Geobacillus stearothermophilus ATCC 12980: one gene and its partners. The main gene of each other region encodes a partner of the protein of the gene in region 2 in a complex. Links are inferred from orthologs where the notes say so. Each region holds a gene or a part of one and is shown on either strand. Other genes may lie near its edges.

Region 1 (6,739 bases), 1.9 Mb from region 2 along the record:
GGGGGAACGCCCAATCTCTTGGGTTGTCAGGGGATGTCAAGACCTGGTAAGGTTCTTCGCGTTGCTTCGAATTAAACCACATGCTCCACCGCTTGTGCGGGCCCCCGTCAATTCCTTTGAGTTTCAGCCTTGCGGCCGTACTCCCCAGGCGGAGTGCTTATCGCGTTAGCTGCAGCACTAAAGGGTGTGACCCCTCTAACACTTAGCACTCATCGTTTACGGCGTGGACTACCAGGGTATCTAATCCTGTTTGCTCCCCACGCTTTCGCGCCTCAGCGTCAGGTGCAGGCCAGAGAGCCGCCTTCGCCACTGGTGTTCCTCCACATCTCTACGCATTTCACCGCTACACGTGGAATTCCGCTCTCCTCTCCTGCCCTCAAGTCCCCCAGTTTCCAATGACCCTCCACGGTTGAGCCGTGGGCTTTCACATCAGACTTAAGAGACCGCCTGCGCGCGCTTTACGCCCAATAATTCCGGACAACGCTCGCCCCCTACGTATTACCGCGGCTGCTGGCACGTAGTTAGCCGGGGCTTTCTCGTGAGGTACCGTCACCGCGCCGCCCTCTTCGAACGGCGCTCCTTCGTCCCTCACAACAGAGCTTTACGACCCGAAGGCCTTCTTCGCTCACGCGGCGTCGCTCCGTCAGGCTTTCGCCCATTGCGGAAGATTCCCTACTGCTGCCTCCCGTAGGAGTCTGGGCCGTGTCTCAGTCCCAGTGTGGCCGGTCACCCTCTCAGGCCGGCTACGCATCGTCGCCTTGGTGAGCCGTTACCTCACCAACTAGCTAATGCGCCGCGGGCCCATCCGCAAGTGACAGCCCAAAGGCCGCCTTTCAACCGAAGACCATGCGGTCTTCGGTGTTATCCGGTATTAGCTCCGGTTTCCCGGAGTTATCCCGGTCTTGCGGGCAGGTTGCCCACGTGTTACTCACCCGTCCGCCGCTGACCAAACAAGAGCAAGCCCTCGTTCGGTCCGCTCGACTTGCATGTATTAGGCACGCCGCCAGCGTTCGTCCTGAGCCAGGATCAAACTCTCCAAAGAAAGTTGATTGGCTTTTGCTTCGGCCAATGCGGCCGAAGTTTTTTTTGACGCTTGCGTTTTGTTTAGTTTTCAAGGAGCTTTCAATTTAGTGTTGTGCACTTTTATTATTATAATTACTGTTCAATTCGCTGTCAACATGTTTTTTATGGACAGCGACGTTTATTAATATACTTTATATCTATACAAAAGTCAATAGTTTTTCATAAAAAAATGAAAAGGCATTTTGACTAGATGATGCCTTTTCATTATGAATCATGACAGAATATATTGGTCAATCACAATTAATGCCGCAGCCCCTGGAAGGCCAAGAAATCCGCAAACGAGCGAGGTGATAAGATTAATCGGAATATGAATGCTGAACTGCCCGCCGATCGCGTTAATGGCAAACAGCGCCAGCGCCCCGACGATCAGGCGGATAGCGGCATGGCCGATAAAGCGAAGCGCCTTAAGGCGGGCGCCAACAACGAGCAACACGGCAATGAGCGCCGACAATACGGTAATCACCACTTTCGGCTCCAACGTTTCATGCCCCCTTCTATGCTTGTACTACAAGCATATGCACCTTGGGGGAAAAAAGAACAAAAAAGGAAGTCAACGCACTTCCTTCAGTGTAACACGACGGTGCTTCGCTTCGCGGAGAAGAAAAAAATACTTGGCCTCCGCCAGTTGGAGCGCGCTCAGCACCTCTCGAGACGGGTCAACGCTTTTTTCAATGAGCTGTTTTTGTTCAAACCACTCCGCTCTTGCTTGTTGCAGTTCGGCCATCAACTTTTCGTCAAATTGTCTTTTTAACTTCCCCTTCCGCCGCCATAACAAACCGATCCCCACCTTCTTTCTCTCTACAGTTCGCGGCGTCCTTCCAACGCTTTTGACAACGTCACTTCGTCCGCATATTCCAAATCGCCGCCTACCGGCAAACCGTGGGCGATGCGGGTTACCTTGATTCCTGTTGGTTTGAGCAGGCGTGAGATATACATCGCTGTCGCTTCCCCTTCAATGTTCGGGTCAGTCGCTAAAATCACTTCTTGGATCGTCTCATCCTGCAGCCGCGCCAGCAGCTCGGCGATCTTAATGTCCTCCGGACCGATGCCTTCCATCGGAGAAATGGCTCCATGCAGCACATGGTACAAGCCATTGTATTCTTTCATTCTCTCCATAGCGATGACATCTTTCGGGTCTTGGACAACACAAATGGTCGTCCGGTCGCGCCGTTCGTCTTTGCAAATGTAGCACGGGTCCGCATCTGTAATATGCCCGCAAATCGTGCAATAATGAATATGCCGCTTTACGTCGACGAGCGCTTTGGCGAATTCAAGCACAACGTCTTCTTTCATCGCCAGCACGTGAAACGCGAGGCGGGCGGCCGTTTTTGGACCGATTCCGGGCAATTTCATAAAACTGTCAATCAGTTTGGATAACGGTTCTGGATAATGCATAGCTTCCCCCTAGAACAGCCCTGGAATGTTGAGTCCTTTCGTAAACTGCCCCAACATATCGTTGGCCAGCTCATCAGCTTTTTTGAGTGCATCGTTTGTCGCTGCCAAAACTAAATCCTGGAGCATTTCAATATCGTCCGGGTCAACGACTTCTTCTTTAATTTTCACTTCTAAAATTTGTTTATGGCCGTTGGCGATGACCGTTACCATGCCGCCGCCTGCCGTGCCCTCCACTGTTTTTTCTGCCAGCTCTTCCTGTGCTTTTTGCATTTCTTTTTGCATCTTCTGCATTTGCTTCAGCATTTTTTGCATATTTCCCATTCCGCCACGCATCATGGTTGGCATCCTCCTTCAATTCGTTTATTCTTTGATTTCAATCAATTCCTCGCCAAACAGCCGTTTCGCTTCGGCGATCAACGGGTCTTCCTGGATTTTTTCCGCTTTCGCTTCTTTGCTGCGGATAAATTCTTCCCTTATTTTCCCCCATTCCTCTTCCGGAATGGCGATCATTTCAAAACGGCGGTTCGTCAGGTCAAATAAAATTGCTTCGACATTTTCCTTGACCGAACTCGCCGGGTCGGTCGCCATCTTGCAGTGAATTTCATACTTAAACTTTAACACAAATGCTGAAGCGCTTGCTGCGACCGGTTCACTCTCCTGCAAGAGAGCGGCGTGCGACACTTTATGCTGCCGCTTCAGCGCATCAAGTACGTCGGCCCAACGGCCTTTCACCAAGGTTAAGTCTTCATGCGTCGCCTGCTTCAACAATTCGTAAATGCGGCCGACCGGTGCTTTATATCCCCCGGTTTTCACCGCTTTCGCCGTTTTTTTCGCAGAAGGCGCCTCCGGCGGAACGGCAGGCGCCTGCTCTTTTAGGCGGCGCAGCTCGATTTCCAGCGTTTCAATCCTCTTGATCAATGGCCCAAGTTCAGAAGCGGTCGGCGATGGAGCAGCAGCCGCTGGCTGATGGCAAAGCTTGACGAGCGCCACTTCGAGGAGAAGACGCGGGTGGTTCGTCCACTTCATCTCCTGCTGGCTTTTGTTCAACAGCTCAATCGCTCCGTACAAATCGGAAAGAGGAATCGCTTCCGAAAGCGAGGTGAACGCTTCGTCAACGACCGCAATTTGGATGGCTCCTTCCACATGAGGGGCCGTTTTGTACAGCAACAAGTCGCGATAATACAAAATCAAATCTTCAACCAAACGATTCGGATCTTTTCCTTGCGCCATCATTGCTTCAAACTGTTGCAAAACAGCCGCTGTATCTTTCCGATGAATGGCGGCAATGAAATCAGCCAACGCGGCAAATGATGCCGCTCCGGTCATCGCCAACACGTCATCAAGCCGAAGCTTCCCATCGCTGAATGAAATCGCCTGGTCAAGCAAACTGAGCGCGTCGCGCATCCCTCCATCGGCAGCGCGGGCGATAGCCGACAGCGCCTCGTCGGATGCTTCTACGCCCTGGGCGTTCGCCACATATTTCAACCGCGAAACGATGGAGGCCAGCGGGATGCGGCGAAAATCGAACCGTTGGCAGCGGGAAATGATCGTCGCCGGGATTTTATGCGGCTCGGTGGTGGCCAAAATGAAAATGACGTGTTTGGGCGGTTCCTCAAGCGTCTTCAACAACGCGTTAAACGCGCCGATTGACAGCATGTGCACTTCGTCGATAATGTACACTTTATAACGAACCGAGGTCGGCGCAAATTTCACTTTTTCACGGATGTCGCGGATTTCGTCGACGCGGTTGTTGGAAGCAGCGTCAATTTCCAACACATCGGGAATCGTTCCGTTTGTAATGCCGAGGCAAGCGGGACATTCATTGCACGGCTCGGCCGCCGGGGCCTGTTCACAGTTGACCGCCTTGGCGAACACTTTCGCCGCGCTCGTTTTGCCTGTCCCACGCGGTCCGGAAAATAAGTAGGCATGCGATATTTTATGTTGAAGCAGGGCGCTTTGCAACGTTTTCGTCACGTGTTCTTGGCCGACCATGTCCGCGAAACGCTGCGGCCGAAAAACACGGTATAACGCTTGGTATGCCACGGAAAACGGCCCTCCTCTTCCTCTCATCTCCACTATTATATAACGTTCTGCCCTATTTTAAAATAAAAAGAGGCTGTCCCAAAAGATCGTCTCTCTATGTAAAAGAGATACAATATGATCGTGTTGCCGAAGCAAATTGCCTCTGCATCTTGTCAATGAAGAAAGGGTGTCCCATTGCTTTTGGGACACCCTCTTGCTGCTTATGTAAGGCCGTGCACCTTCTGTCGATTAGCTGCCCCGAGCGTTGCTCAAGCAGTTGGCTCAGCCCAGGCGCCCCCGCGGCACATGGGAGCATCCGCTTACTGCTGCTTCCTTCCGGACCTGACAGGGTTCACGGAATCCCATTGCGCGGGACCCAGACGTCAACACCACTTACTTGAGACAGGCCTCACAACAGACTAACCTCGAGAAGGGATTCAGCCTCGCTAGAGCGGATTGCGAGTACAGGGCACCGCTACCTCCCCGCTTAGCACGGCACTATCAGTATAGCGCGTTTATAGGGAAAATGCAATGTACACAGGCCGAATTTTAGTTGGAACTTCCGCCAACATTTCTCTTTTGTTCGCGCAATCGGCGGAAAAAACCGCTCAGCAGCGCCCCACACTCCTCCGCCAACACGCCGCTTGCAACCTCAGCCTGGTGGTTGAACCGGTTTTCCTGCAATAAGTTCATTAACGTCCCGGCGCATCCCCCTTTTGGGTCGCTAGCTCCAAATACGACCCGCTCAATGCGGGAAAGAACGATGGCCCCCGCGCACATGGCGCACGGTTCAAGCGTCACGTATAACACCGCCCGTTCAAGCCTCCATGAGCCGGTCACCCGGCACGCTTCGTCAATGGCCAAAACCTCCGCATGGGCGATCGCGCGCTGTTCCGTTTCCCGTAAATTATGGGCGCGGGCGATGACGCGGCCGTCTTGAACGATGATGGCCCCGATCGGCACTTCGCCGATCCGTTCAGCTTTTTTTGCTTCTTCAATCGCCAACTTCATGTAATACTCATCGTTGCTCATCATATACCCCTTTGCACAAACGGTCATTTCTCTTTCTTTTCCATCATAAAATATGGAGAATGAAGACGCAACTAGGAGGTCAAGCGATGCAGATCCATGTCGTACAGAGAGGACAAACGTTAAGCGGGATCGCTAAAGCATATGAAACGACGGTCGAGGACATTGTTCGGGCGAACAAGCTGCCAAATCCCGACCGTCTTGTCGTCGGTCAGGCGCTCGTGATTCCGATCGTCGGTCGTTTTTATTGGGTGCAACCCGGAGACAGTTTATGGTCGATTGCCCGCCGGTTTTCCATTCCGATGCAGCGTCTCGCGGAAGTGAACCGCCTCTCGTTAAATGCGCCATTGCGGGTCGGCCAGCGTCTTTACATTCCGCCCGGAGCCAAGCGGAGAGCGGAGTTTAACGCCTATATTGAACCGCGCGGTGCGACCGTCAGTCCGGCGTTGGAAGCAAGCGCCCGCGAAGCCGCTCCACATTTAACGTATTTAAGTCCCTTTTATTTTGCCATTCGGCGCGACGCGACATTGCAAGAGCCGCCGCTTGACGACTTTCCGGATATTGCCCGCGCCAACCGCGTCACGCTCGTGATGGTTGTCGCCAACATTGAAAACGGGCAGTTCAGCGACGAGCTGGGCGCGCTTATTTTGACGAATGAAACGCTGCAAAATCGTCTACTCGACAACATTGTCGCCACCGCCAGACGGTATGGCTTCCGCGACATCCATTTTGATTTTGAATATTTGCGCCCGGAAGACCGTGAGGCGTATAATGCGTTTTTGCGCAAAGCGAAACGGCGATTTGAACGGGAAGGATGGATGATGTCGACCGCCCTGGCGCCAAAAACGAGCGCCACCCAGCGCGGACGTTGGTACGAAGCCCATGACTACCGCGCCCATGGACAAATTGCCGACTTTGTCGTCATAATGACGTATGAGTGGGGCTACAGCGGCGGTCCGCCGATGCCGGTCTCCCCCATCGGCCCTGTCCGCCGTGTCCTCAAGTACGCCGTCTCGGAAATGCCTCCCGGAAAGATTTTAATGGGGCAAAATTTGTATGGTTATGATTGGACACTGCCGTACGTACCGGGCGGACCGTACGCCCGCGCCATCAGCCCGCAGCAGGCCATCGCCCTCGCCGCGAAGTATAACGTCGCGATTGAATACGACACCGAGGCGCAGGCGCCGCATTTTCGCTACCGCGATGAAAA
Region 2 (6,698 bases):
CTCCGACAGCGCGCCTGTTTTTTCCAAAATGCGGTCCGCAAGCGTCGATTTTCCGTGGTCAATGTGAGCGATAATGGAAAAGTTGCGAATCCGTTCCTGCCGTTTCAACCGTTCTTCCCGGTTCATCGTCTCTCACTCCTGCTTTTTCGCAAAACTACACTAGCTTTGATTATAGCAACAGAGGAGAGAAGATTCAATGACAAACAAAAAAGCCGCCCATACGAGGCGGTAAATCGTCTGCCGGCGCCGCGCCGAAAGCGGCGGACCGATTTAGTCGACGGCCCGCCCAGCGAATGACAGCAACGTTTCCACAAGCGCGGTTGCGCCATCGGCCAGCCGCCGGCCGAGTTCAGAAAAGAGGTTGAACGTTTTCAGTTCCCGAACCACTTCTTGTTTTTTCTGCAAATCGCCCGCCGCCACTGTCTGCCCGAACACGGCTGCCTCAATCTCCCCGTTTCCGTTTTTCTCGAGATCAATGACGGCGGGAAGCGACGGATCCGCATAGCCGCGCATCTTCTCAATACCGCGGTGCGCCTGCTGCATGCCGAGCAGCACGCCAAAAAACAAGAGGAAAAGCGCTGCGCTAAACCGGATGAACCATCTTGCCATATGCGATGCCCCTTTTTACTTTTTCTCCGCCGGAGCCGGCGCCTCGACTTTTTCCGCCTGCCAATAATACTCGCTGAACACATCGGCAAAGGCCGTAGCCGAACGGAACAGCTCGGCGAACGTATTGTCGACGCCGCCAAACTCCACTAAAATGGCGTTCCCGGATAAATCTTGGTTAAATTTCCCATTGGTTCCTGCTCCTTGCTTCTTAATGACCCCGCGGCTCAACCCCGGGTATTTCTTCTGCAGCAAATGGTGCAGCTCGGTCGCCAGCTGCAAGTTTTTTTCGTATTCCGCGTTCTCACCGCCGATGATAAACGCCACGCGCGCGTAATCAACACCGTTGATCGTCGTGGTCGTATACTTCCGGCGACGCGCATCGCGGTGAATGTCAATAAAATATTGCAAGTCACGGTTTTGCTTCATCGCTGCCACGACCGTCTGCCGCGACATGTTATACGCCTGTGTGTATGGCATTCCTTTTTTCAACAGCTCCGCTTCGATGTCGGTTTTGTTCACTTGCGCGCCGATGCCCCTCTTCTCCAATTCTTCCATCAATTTCTCCCCGACTTTGGTCACATTCACGCTCCGATGAAACGCCAAATTTGGATCGGTTACGCCTTTTAAAGCCGGCAAATACGACTCGCGCGTATGTGTATGGTAAATATAGACGACTTTTCGGCCTTGCGTCGTTTGCTTCGGGGGAGGGAGCGCTTTTTCGTCTTGGGTTTGCTCGGCTTGCTCAAGCTCCTCGACCGACGCCTGCCGCTCGGCAAACATCACTTCCAGCGGCGGCGCCGACTCATACGGGATGTTCGTGTAGTCGGTCCCTTCTCCGGCGATTAAAATTTTGCTGTCATACAAGGCAAAGCCCGGTAGCTCGCTGCCGAGCAAGCTGCGCGGATCGTCGGGGTTGATGCTTGTCGCCAAGCGGAACAACAGCGATGAATAGTTCGTCTGTTGCCGCTCTTTTGGAAGCATTTGGAGAAAATACCGGTTTTCGAGCCCAAACAGGCGAATGAACATCTCCTCCGGAAAATGGGCGGCCATATCGTTCAGCGATGATGACGACGGACGGTATTCGGGCCGCAGCGACGTAAGCGCTCCGACGAGCATAAACATCATCATGCATCCAAGGATGATGAGCATAAACAGTTTTTTTAAGCTGGCTCCTGGAACGGCGATCACGACGTTGGGGGAGCGCCATCGTTTCATATTCCCACCCTTTCCCGGCTTGTCTCCTCACTTTAACGTATGGCCAAGCCGGGAAAGATAGAACCGTTTTTTGTCTAGTGGGTGTAAGAGCCGACGTTGCCTTGGTCAACCTGCCAGTGCAGCGCCGCGTTCAAGCCGCCGGCCAGTAAGTTCGCCATATCGCCGATGAACGAATCGACCTCTTTTGGCGTCACCATTAAGTTATGACCGAGCGGGGCGAGCACTTCGTAAATCAGACGCCGCTTTTCTTCATCACCAAGCGTGCCGATCATGCCGAGAAACGTCGACCGTTCGGTTGGCGACGGCATATCTTGCTCCGTCAGCTTCTTTTTGCGCCCGAACGCCCAGCCGGCCGGAGCCAGCGCGCTTGACGGCCGCTGGCTTTCGCGCATTTCGCGGCCGAAATGCTTTAAAATGAAATCGATCGTATCGCTTGTGATCGAAACGGCATCGACGACCGTCGGGACGCCGATCGAGATGACCGGGATGCCGAGCGTCTCGTAACTCAGTTCTTTCCGCTTATTGCCAACGCCCGAGCCGGGGTGGATGCCGGTGTCGGAAATTTGGATCGTCGCGTTGACCCGTTCGATTGAACGGGCGGCCAGCGCATCGATGACGATGACAAAATCCGGCTTCGTTTTCCGGACGACGCCATCAATAATATCGCTCGTCTCAATGCCGGTCGTTCCCATCACCCCTGGAGCGAGGGCGCTCACCGGGCGAAATCCTTCCTCAACACTTTCCGGCTGCAATTGAAACAGATGACGGGTGACAAGCACGTTTTCCACCGTCAGCGGCCCAAGCGCATCCGGCGTGACGTTTTGGTTGCCAAGCCCGACAATTAGGCAGCTCGCTTGCTCGGGAATGCGGAGCCGTTGTAAAAAGGCGCTCAGTTGTTCCGAAAAAATACGCTGCACTTTTTGCTGCAATTCCGTATTTTGTTCACGGATGCCTTGCGCCTCAATCGTCACATAATGGCCCGGCTTTTTGCCGATCGATGCCGCTCCTTGTTCTGTGACGTGTGCGTGCGACAGCTTGACGCCATCGATCTCTTGGTCGCGGATGATGACCCCCTCAATCGGGGAGGCGCCTTCCTTTTTTTGTTGCAAACGCTCCTCGACCGCAATTTCATGCGCCTCGATCGCCAAGTCGGTGCGCACCGAATACATGCGCAAATCGAGCGGCTGCTGTTTCATGTCGTTCCTCCTTGTGCCGTTTTCTTTTATTGTCGCCGCAATGAAACGCCGTCATTCATATTTCGTAAAGGATTTTTGCTTGAACACTCTTGCATAATCAAAACACGTTTGATAGAATAACACTTGTTCTTGTTCAGAGGAAAAATCGGAACGATAACGGAGGTGAACGGACGTGGCGAACATTAGATCGGCGATCAAACGCGCGAAAACGAGCGAAAAACGTCGGGCCCACAACGCCTCGATGAAATCGGCCATGCGCACGGCTATCAAAAAATTTGAAGCGCTCGTTGAATTGAAAGACGTGGAAAAAGCGAAAGAAGCGTTCATTGTCGCGTCGAAAAAATTAGACAAAGCCGCGAGCAAAGGCCTTATCCATAAAAATGCCGCCAGCCGGCAAAAATCGCGCTTAGCGAAAAAATTGAACAGCATTCAAGCTTCCTAATGAAAAACGACCTGGCGCCAGGTCGTTTTTTTGTCCCCTCTTTTTTCTTTGTGACGCCGCCATGCAGGCGAAGCAGACGGCAAAAAAGCCAACGGCGCATGCTTTTTATCGCTGGCTTTTCCGCCCCGGGCGAGCGCCCCAACGCATCAACAACAGCTCAACGGCCAACCGGCGGTCCATGGCTCCGCTTTTTACGTCATAATCAGCGGCGGCCAGCTCGGTGATCGCTTCCGTCAGCTCCGCATCGGAAAAGCGGGCGGCTTGGGCAAGGGCGAGCTTGACGCGGAACGGATGCACGTTGAGGGCCGAAGCGATTTGCGTCTGCCCATAACCTGTTTGGGCGAGCCATTTCACTTGCGCCAACAGGCGGAAATGGCTTGCAAGCAACGCCAAAATTTTGATCGGCTCCTCATTATGTTCAAGCAAATCGTAAAACGTCTGCAATGCTCCCGGGATATCGCGCCTCGCCACTTGTTCGACAAGCGCAAAGACGTTTTCTTCCGGCGTGCGAGCGACAAGCTGCTCGACGGCCGCCTCATCCACTACTCCGCCCGGTCCGGCAAACAAAGCGAGCTTGTCGATTTCGTTCGCCAGCGCGGACAACCGCGTTCCGGCCCGCTGCAAAAGCAGCTCAATGGCTTCCTCGGCCACCGATGCTCCTTGGCTTTCCAACCGGCGGCGCACCCAAGCGCGCAGCTCCGCTTCCTGAAGCGGGGCGGCGGCCACAACTTCGCACTGCTCCTTGGCGAGCTTGGTAATTCTTTTCCGCTCATCGAGCTTGTCATACGGCGCCAAAAAGACGACGATCGAGAACGGCGCCGGCGCCCTGAAATAGTTCTCCAGCTTAGCCAAATCGTGCTCGATCTCTTTGTCCTTTTCCGCCGTAAAAAAATATGGATTCTTCACCAAAATGACGCGCCGCTCGCCGAAAAACGGCACCGTCTCGGCCTCCTCAAGCGCCGCCTCGACCGGCGTTTCCTCGCAGTCGTACACAGCCAAGTTCCACTCGCGCTCCTCGGGGCCAAGCGCTGCGTTCACCAATCGCTCATACGTTTCCGTTAATAAAAACGGCTCATTGCCGTATAATAAATAAAGAAGAGAAAAACGCCGTTTTTCCATGTTTCCCCATACGCGTTCCAGCATGTTCCCGTCTCCATTCCCTAGCAAACGTCTCTGCTAGAAAAGATACACCGTTTTTCGTCATTTTACAAGGGAACCGGCTTCCGAAAAAACCGGTTCCCCTTTATATAAACGCCAGCCTATAAGTCCTAGGACCTTATTGGCCAGCGGGTTATTTTTATGTTTTCCCGGCTGTTTGAAAGTATTTGTGTCAACTGTTGTCAAGGAAGGAAAAGAAGCGAGCGGCGGTAGATTTTTCACACGTTTTCGTCTATACTAAAAATGATTGAACGAGGAGGGGGAAAACGATGAACGTATTTGAAAAGGAAGTGCAAAACCAACGAAATGACGCCGTCGATTCCGCCGTCGGATTCATCGTGTCGTTCGGCTTTTTCGCTACCATGTTCATCATCGCAACGTTGATCGAATTTTTCGGTCGATAAGGATTGCTTACATAAGCAATCCTTATTTTTTGTTTTGGCTGAAACGTTCCGCTTTTTTTGTGCACTACATCTTATGGTTTCATCACCTGAAAGGTTCCACCGTTTTCGCCATACACATAGCGAATAGCTCCGTTTTCATCCGTCCGCCAAACGATCGCCCGCTGTTGCCTAAGCCGCATAAGCACCTCGGAGGACGGATGCCCGTAGCGATTGTAGCGCCCGACGGAAATGATGGCCGCTTGCGGCTTGATTGTCCGCAAAAACGGCTCTGTTGTCGACGTTTTGCTGCCGTGGTGGGCGACTTTCAATACATCGGCACGCAGCGTCGGATAAGCATCGATGAGCGCCTGTTCCGCCTCTTCTTCGATGTCCCCAGCAAACAGCCATATCAAGCCGCCGAGACGGGCGAGCAACACAAGCGAACCGTTGTTGTCCTCGTTGTTGCCTTTTTCTGGGTGGAGCACAATGAACTGCACGCCTCCATCTGTCCATCTTTCTCCCCGCACAGCGGTGCGGACCGGCCCGGAAAACGGGCGCGCCATCTTTTGGACGCGCGGCAGCGCCCCCGGGCTTGTGACCATTTCCTTCACCTTGACCGCTTCGAACACCTCAGGAGCGGACCCGATATGGTCGGCATCATCGTGCGTCAATATGAGCTTATCGATCGTTCGCACCCCTTGCGCTTTTAAAAACGGGACGACGACATCGCGGCCGACGGAAAACGGGTGAGCCCGCCTGCGCCACGATTCCTTTCCCCATTCTGCCGCCCCGCCCGTGTCAATGAGATAAACTGCTTTTCGATAAGGAAGCTCAATATAAATACAGTCCCCCTGCCCAACATCCAATACCGTCACTTCCCCGTGCGGATCCACGTATGGGGCGGCCAGCTGAAGCGCCGTCGCCGCCGCCACCGCTGTCAATCCGCGGATCAGGCGGCCGCGTTCCCAATCCAAAAACGTCGCCGTGATGGCCGTCAGATAGCCAGCTAAGCACCACGGACCCGGACGTCCGAGCACAAGCATAAACGGGTGATCGGCCGCGAAAAAATAGACAACCGCGTCTGTCAGCTCAATGAGACGGCTAAACAGCCAAATGAACGGAGAAAAGGGAAAAACTGCAGATAGAAACGCGAGTGGCAAAATGACAAATGAATACCAAGGGACGAAGAAGACATTCAGCCCTATGCTCCAAACAGAAATTTCATAAAAATGGTAAAGCAAAATCGGCAGTGCGGCAAGCTGAGCGGCGAGCGCGGTCTGAAGCAAGTTTTGGAGCATCGAACGAGCAGAGGCGAGCACCGACACATGGGCAAGAAGAGCAAATGTGACAAGAAACGACAGCTGAAAACCGACATCCCAAACCATATAGGGATCAAAGACGAGCAAGGCAAGCGTTGTCCAACTCAACGCATCCAGCGGATGGATCCTTCCTTTTTTCCACTGAACGGCCAACACCATCATCCCAGTCGCACAAGCGCGCAGCACCGACGGCGAAGCGCCAGCGAGAACGGCGTACACAGGCAAAAACGCCAACAGCCCTGCCAGCACGGCTTCCCTCGTCACGAAGCGAATCGCACCGGCAAAACCAGCGCCAATCAGCAGCGTGACATGCCCTCCTGAAATGGCTAGCAGATGGATGAGACCGAGCTGCTGATACCCTTCAAGGACCGACTCA
Region 3 (6,619 bases), 1.9 Mb from region 2 along the record:
GCTGTTTTGAAAAGGTTTCTCATCTTGGAAAAAGCACGTTTGGGGCCGATGGTTCAACCAATCATCAGCCTTCATACATATCGGGTGTCTGTGTACTTTTGGTGCATGCGGACGTTGCACTTCGTAAATGATGATTAGGAAAGAGGATCATGATGGATCAAGCGAAAACTCCTTTATATGATGCATTGGCACGGCATTGGGCCCGCCGCCCCGTGTCTTTCCATGTGCCGGGGCATAAGTATGGGGCGTTGTTTCCGCCGCAGGCAACGGAATTTTTTGCGCCGTTGCTGGCTCTTGATGCGACGGAGATCGGGGGGCTTGACGATTTGCATCATCCGGAATCGGTTATCGCTGAGGCGCAGTCATTGGCGGCTGAACTGTATGGGGCTGCTAAGACATTTTTCCTTGTCAACGGGTCAACAGCGGGCAATTTAGCGATGATTGCCGCTGTATGCGATAAAAATAAACAGAAAGTCATCGTACAGCGCAACTGCCATAAGTCAGTGATGCATGCGCTGCAAATCGCGGGGGCGGCTCCGATTCTCCTTTCCCCCGAATTTGACAGCGATGTACGCGTCGCCTCGCATGTTCGTGCCGAAGCTGTCAAGGAAGCGCTTGAGCTTCATCGCGATGCGGCGGCTGTTGTGTTGACCAATCCAAACTATTACGGGATGTCTATTGATGTAACGGACATCGTCCGCTTTGCCCATGAACGCGGCGTTCCCGTTCTAGTTGATGAAGCGCATGGCGCCCATTTTGCGGCTGGCCCGCCGTTTCCTCAGTCAGCGCTTGCCTGCGGCGCCGATGTCGTTATCCAGTCGGCGCATAAAACGCTGCCGGCGATGACGATGGGAGCGTTTTTGCATGTAAACAGCGAGCGGGTTGATCTTGAACGGTTGAAATATTTTTTGCAGTTGTTTCAGTCAAGCAGCCCGTCTTACCCGATTATGGCCTCGCTCGATTTGGCGCGGCGCTACGTCGCTCAGCTGACGGTGGACGATGTCGCGGCGATTGTCGCTGAAATTGACGGATTTAAGACAGCGCTTGATCGTATTAGCGGGGTGGCGGTCGTTTCCTCCCGTCAGCCCGGTGTTCAAACCGATCCGCTGAAGGTGACGGTGCAGACGCGCAGCTCGCTGACGGGCTATGAACTGCAGCGGCGTCTTGAGGAAGAAGGAGTGTTTGCCGAACTGGCTGATCCTTCCAATGTTTTGCTCATTTGCCCGCTTGCTGCCACTGGACGGTTGATGGAGGCGGCGGAGAAAATCAAATGGGCGTGGCGCGATCTGCCGGTTGAGGAAACGCCGCCGTTTGACTTCATCCCTTGCGTACATCCTCCGATGTCGACGGTGGTTCCATACGATGAGTTGCGCCATGTGCGGACAAAAGCCGTCGCGATCGAGGAGGCGGAAGGGTGCATAGCGGCGGAAACGGTTATTCCGTATCCACCCGGGGTGCCGCTCGTTTGGGTTGGGGAGCGGATTGACGGGCGCCATATTGAGCAGATTCGCCGTCTTCTCGGCCATCGGGCGCATATACAAGGAGGGAGCCGGCTTAGGCACGGGCAGCTGGTCGTCTATGAACTCGAATGAGAGAAAGGATGCCGTGAACGATGAACGGGTATTTTTTTTCGTTTGAAGGGCCGGAGGGGGCTGGAAAAACGACGATGGTCGGCAAGCTCGAATCGTTGTTGCGCAAGCGTGGATTTGACGTGATGGCGACGAGGGAGCCGGGCGGGGTGCGCATCGCCGAGGCGATTCGCGCCATTATTTTGAATCGCGATTATACGGAAATGGATGGACGGACGGAAGCATTGCTGTACGCGGCGGCCCGGCGCCAACACTTGCTCGAGAAGATCGTGCCGGCGCTTGAGGCGGGGCGCATTGTTCTTTGCGACCGGTTTGTGGACAGTTCGTTGGCTTACCAAGGGTTTGCCCGTGGGCTTGGCATTGAGGAGGTATGGAAAATTAACGAGTTTGCCATTGATGGATATATGCCATCGCTCACCATTTATTTCGATCTTGACCCAAAAATCGGGCTCGAACGGATTCGGAAACATACGGGGCGGGAGGTCAACCGGCTCGATCTCGAGGCGTTGTCTTTCCATACGAAAGTCAGGGAGGGGTACTGGAAGCTCGCCAAGCGGTTTGCCGACCGAATCGTGGTGATCGATGCGAGCCGGCCGCTCGATGTCGTGTTTGACGAGACGGCCGCGGCAGTGCTCGCCTGCCTGGAAGGAAGATCAAAGCGCGATTTCCATGAATCCGGCCGTGATGATTTGCCATAAACATGATAGAATAGAAGGTAAGAAATGAGAGAGAGTGATGGCGATGCGATGGGAGCAGCTGGCCAAGCATCAGCCGGTGGCGGCGAAAATGCTGCAAAGCGGCCTTGAAAAAGGGCGGATTTCCCATGCGTACTTGTTTGAAGGGCAGAGAGGGACGGGAAAAAAAGCCGCTAGCTTGTTGTTGGCAAAAAGCTTGTTTTGCTTGTCCCCGTCAGGAATCGCCCCGTGTTTGGAATGCCGCAACTGCCGGCGCATCGATTCCGGCAACCATCCGGACGTTCGGATGATCAGCCCGGATGGAGGGTCGATCAAGAAAGAGCAAATCGAATGGCTGCAACAAGAGTTTACAAAAACAGCCGTTGAGTCGGATAAGAAGATGTATATCGTCGAGCACGCCGATCAAATGACAGCCAGCGCAGCCAACAGCCTGCTGAAGTTTCTGGAGGAGCCGCATCCGGGAACGGTGGCCGTGCTGTTGACCGAGCAATATCACCGAATGTTAGGAACGATTATTTCCCGCTGTCAAGTTCTTTCTTTCCGACCGCTGCCGCCGGCGGAACTCGCGGCCCGGCTCATGGAGGAGCGCGTGCCGCCTTCGTTGGCGTTGCTGGCGGCCCACGTGACGAACAGCTACGATGAGGCGTTGGCGATCAGTCAAGACCGTTGGTTTGCTGATGCGCGAACGTTAGTGCTACAATTGTATGAGATGCTCGGCAAACCGGAGCTGCAGTTGCTGTTTTTCATCCACGATCGTGTGGTTCCGCACTTTTCGGAAAAACACCAGCTTGACCTTGGCCTCGATTTGCTTTTATATATATACCGCGATTTATTGCATATTCAGGTGGGACGGAGCGAGGGCGCCCTCTATCGCGACCATCTTGACCGCCTGCAGCAGTGGGCGCTTTCTTGCCCGCAGCGGCGGATTTTGGACAGCATGGAAGCGATTTTGCAAGCGAAAGCGCGTTTAAATACAACGAACATGAGCCAGGCGCTGTTGATGGAGCAGCTCGTTCTTCAATTAAAGCGGTAAAGGAGGGAGAGCGTTGTATACTGTCGTCGGTGTCCGCTTTAAAAAAGCGGGGAAAATTTATTATTTTGATCCAGGTGATTTCATCATTCCCGTCGGCGAATTTGTCATCGTCGAAACGGCACGCGGCATTGAATACGGAAAAGTCGTCGTCGCCAATAAACAAGTCGATGAAAACGATGTGGTGCTGCCGCTGAAAAAAGTGATCCGCGTCGCGAACGAAAAAGACAAATGGGTCGTTGAAGAAAATAAAAAAGCGGCGCGCGAGGCGTACGACATTTGTTTGCGCAAAGTGGAAGAGCACGGGCTGGAAATGAAGCTTGTTGATGTTGAATATACGTTTGACCGCAACAAAGTCATCTTTTATTTCACCGCCGATGGCCGCGTCGATTTCCGTGAGCTTGTCAAGGACTTGGCCTCGATTTTCCGGACGCGCATCGAGCTGCGGCAAATCGGGGTGCGCGATGAGGCGAAAATGCTTGGCGGCATTGGACCGTGCGGCCGCATGCTTTGCTGTTCGACCTTTCTTGGCGATTTTGAGCCGGTGTCGATCAAGATGGCGAAGGATCAAAACTTATCGCTCAACCCGACGAAAATTTCCGGGTTGTGCGGACGTCTCATGTGTTGCTTAAAATATGAGAGCGAGGAGTACGAAACAGCGAAAGAACAACTTCCTGATTTAGGGGAATATGTCGAAACGCCGTATGGCTTTGGCAAAGTCGTCGGGTTAAACATTTTGGAGCGGGTATTGCAGATCGAATTGCCGGAGCACGGGCGGGTCGTTGAATATACGCTCGATGAGCTGATGAAGAACGGGACGCTGTCCATTCGTGTCGCAGATTAATTTGGGGTGGGGCCATGTGGAAAAGGTAGACAAAAAAGAAGTGTTTCAATTGGTGGCCAATATGGAGGAGCAGCTGAGCCATTTTTACCGTGAGCTTGTGCAGCTGAAGCAACGCGTATCAGAACTTCTCGAGGAGAACCATCAGCTGCAGATTGAAAACGCCCATTTGCGCCGGCGGCTCGAGCAGATGTCGGAAGCATGGGATGAGGAGAAGAAAAAAGAAACGAAACAGGGCAAAAAGCTGCTTGACATTGGCGAAGGGTATGACAATTTGGCACGCCTTTACCAAGAAGGATTCCATATTTGCCACGTCCACTACGGAAGCGTTCGCACGGAAGGCGATTGTTTGTTTTGCTTGTCGTTTTTGAACAAAAAATAAAGGCAGTGCTCCCCTTTCCATTTCGGAAAGGTTATTTTTTTCTATGGAGGATTGTGCGCAAAATGGTGGAATTGTACGCAGATGAACGACTCGATTATTTGCTCAATGAGGAGCTTCGCATTATCCAAAGTCCGTCTGTGTTTTCCTTTTCCCTTGATGCCGTGCTGCTTGCCCATTTTGCCTACATGCCGATTCAAAAGGGGAAGATTGTCGATTTATGCACAGGCAATGGGGTCATCCCGCTGCTGTTAAGCCGGCGGACAAAGGGGAAGATTATCGGCATCGAAATTCAGGAGCGGCTTTGCGACATGGCGAGGCGGAGCGTCGCATACAACGGACTTGAAGGACAAATTGAAATCATACACGGTGACATTAAAGAGGCGCCGCAGCGCATCGGCTACAGCCAGTATGATGTTGTCACATGCAACCCTCCGTATTTTCCGACTGTTGGCCGAGAGGAGCTAAGCAAAAATGAACATTTTGCCATCGCCCGCCATGAAATTTACTGCACGCTGGAGGATGTCGTTCGTGTCAGCAGCCAGCTGCTGAAACAAGGCGGAAAGGCGGCGTTCGTCCATCGGCCTGGACGGCTGTCCGACCTTGTGACGTTTATGCGCCGATACCGGCTTGAGCCGAAACGGCTTCGGTTTGTATATCCAAAAGCGGGCAAAGAAGCGAACATGATTTTAATCGAGGGGATGAAAGATGCGAACCCGGACTTAAAAGTGTTGCCCCCGCTCATCGTGTATGGCGAGGATGATGAATATACCGAAGAAACGAAGCGCATTCTATACGGCATCATTTCATCGTAAAGGGGCGGGAGACGGATGCTTTGGCACCAAAAAAGCTTTGCTGACCGAGATAAACAAGGAACGCTGTACATCGTGCCGACGCCGATCGGCAATTTGGACGATATGACGTTTCGCGCTGTGCGGATCCTGCGGGAGGCGGACGTGATCGCTGCGGAAGACACAAGGCAGACGAAAAAGCTGTTGTCGCATTTCGACATTCATACGCCGCTCGTCAGCTACCATGAACACAATAAATATGCGAGCGGCCGGCAGCTTGTCGAATGGCTGAAAGAAGGGAAAACGGTGGCGCTGGTGAGCGACGCCGGCATGCCCGGCATTTCCGACCCTGGCTATGAGCTTGTTGCTGCTGCACTGGATGAACGGTGCCGCGTCGTGCCGCTTCCCGGAGCCAACGCGGCAGTGACGGCGCTCGTCGCCTCCGGGCTGCCAACGGAGCGTTTTTTGTTCGTCGGTTTTTTGGACCGGTCGAAAAAAGAAAAACGAGAGCAGCTGCTGTCGTTGAAAACAGCGCGGGAAACGTTGATTTTTTATGAGGCGCCCCATCGCTTGAAAGAAACGCTTTCTGTCATGTACGACGTGTTCGGTGAACGGCGCATTGCTCTTTGCCGTGAGCTGACGAAACGGTTTGAGGAATTCATCCGCGGCGATTTGAGCGAGGCGGTTGCTTGGGCCGAGACGGCGGACATCCGCGGCGAATTTTGCCTCATTGTCGAAGGGGCGCGCGGCGGTGAACATGAAGCCATGCAAGAGGAGGGGGCATGGTGGCAGCCGCTGTCGATTGTCGAACATGTCGACTATTATGTTCAAGAGCAGGGCCTTTCCGTAAAAGAAGCCGCAAAGCAGGCAGCGGCTGATCGGCATATGTCCAAACGCGACGTCTATCAACAGTACCATCAGCAGCAAGAAAAAAAAGAGTTTCTCTGAAACCAGAGAAACTCTTTTTTTACTCGTTGTCCGCCGCTTCTTGCAAATGCTGGCGGATTTCCTGCAGCAAAATTTCCGCGCCTTCGCGGCTTAAAATGATTTTGCCGCCCGCTAATTTAAAGTTGTCGTCCGATACTTCCCCCGTGACGACGCATGTCATATTCGGCTTATATTTTTTCAAAATGATGCGATCGTCATCGACGTAAATTTCCAATGCATCCTTTTCGTTAATGTCCAGTGTACGGCGCAACTCAATCGGGATGACGACACGGCCCAACTCATCGACTTTACGTACGATCCCCGTCGATTTCATCGTCTGCTCTCCTCTCCGCAATGATTTTTATCG

What was found.
Region 1: holA (region 2) and dnaX share a complex: the UniProt entries of both Bacillus subtilis proteins name them as parts of the DNA clamp loading complex. The link is inferred for Geobacillus stearothermophilus ATCC 12980 from one-to-one orthologs.
Region 3: holA (region 2) and holB share a complex: the UniProt entries of both Bacillus subtilis proteins name them as parts of the DNA clamp loading complex. The link is inferred for Geobacillus stearothermophilus ATCC 12980 from one-to-one orthologs.

What each region holds. Positions count from the first base shown.
Region 1 is NZ_CP128494.1:23,824-30,562, reverse strand. What follows is about bases 2,181-5,168. They hold dnaX (DNA polymerase III subunit gamma/tau), read right to left. Parts: upstream 4,522-5,168; coding sequence 2,839-4,521; downstream 2,181-2,838. Other genes in these bases: tadA (tRNA adenosine(34) deaminase TadA), read right to left, coding at 5,050-5,168; QSJ10_RS00115 (YbaB/EbfC family nucleoid-associated protein), read right to left, coding at 2,488-2,811; recR (recombination mediator RecR), read right to left, coding at 2,181-2,478. In the rest of the region: QSJ10_RS00130 (pro-sigmaK processing inhibitor BofA family protein), read right to left, coding at 1,295-1,561; QSJ10_RS00125 (YaaL family protein), read right to left, coding at 1,634-1,858; more of recR, read right to left, coding at 1,882-2,180; more of tadA, read right to left, coding at 5,169-5,532; QSJ10_RS00095 (glycoside hydrolase family 18 protein), read left to right, coding at 5,619-6,739. UniProt on the Bacillus subtilis protein: Part of the beta sliding clamp loading complex, which hydrolyzes ATP to load the beta clamp onto primed DNA to form the DNA replication pre-initiation complex.
Region 2 is NZ_CP128494.1:1,948,163-1,954,860, forward strand. What follows is about bases 2,587-5,533. They hold holA (DNA polymerase III subunit delta), read right to left. Parts: upstream 4,606-5,533; coding sequence 3,568-4,605; downstream 2,587-3,567. Other genes in these bases: gpr (GPR endopeptidase), read right to left, coding at 2,587-3,020; rpsT (30S ribosomal protein S20), read left to right, coding at 3,193-3,462; QSJ10_RS10620 (YqzM family protein), read left to right, coding at 4,890-5,024; QSJ10_RS10625 (DNA internalization-related competence protein ComEC/Rec2), read right to left, coding at 5,096-5,533. Also shown: lepA (translation elongation factor 4), read right to left, coding at 1-126; QSJ10_RS10595 (DUF3679 domain-containing protein), read right to left, coding at 271-609; spoIIP (stage II sporulation protein P), read right to left, coding at 625-1,824; more of gpr, read right to left, coding at 1,899-2,586; more of QSJ10_RS10625, read right to left, coding at 5,534-6,698. UniProt on the Bacillus subtilis protein: Part of the beta sliding clamp loading complex, which hydrolyzes ATP to load the beta clamp onto primed DNA to form the DNA replication pre-initiation complex.
Region 3 is NZ_CP128494.1:35,270-41,888, forward strand. Bases 1,453-4,320 are described here. They hold holB (DNA polymerase III subunit delta'), read left to right. Parts: upstream 1,453-2,324; coding sequence 2,325-3,317; downstream 3,318-4,320. Other genes in these bases: QSJ10_RS00165 (aminotransferase class I/II-fold pyridoxal phosphate-dependent enzyme), read left to right, coding at 1,453-1,592; tmk (dTMP kinase), read left to right, coding at 1,613-2,287; QSJ10_RS00180 (PSP1 domain-containing protein), read left to right, coding at 3,331-4,158; yabA (DNA replication initiation control protein YabA), read left to right, coding at 4,220-4,320. Also shown: more of QSJ10_RS00165, read left to right, coding at 153-1,452; more of yabA, read left to right, coding at 4,321-4,537; QSJ10_RS00190 (tRNA1(Val) (adenine(37)-N6)-methyltransferase), read left to right, coding at 4,600-5,349; rsmI (16S rRNA (cytidine(1402)-2'-O)-methyltransferase), read left to right, coding at 5,365-6,273; transition state genes transcriptional regulator AbrB, read right to left, coding at 6,293-6,586. UniProt on the Bacillus subtilis protein: DNA polymerase III is a complex, multichain enzyme responsible for most of the replicative synthesis in bacteria.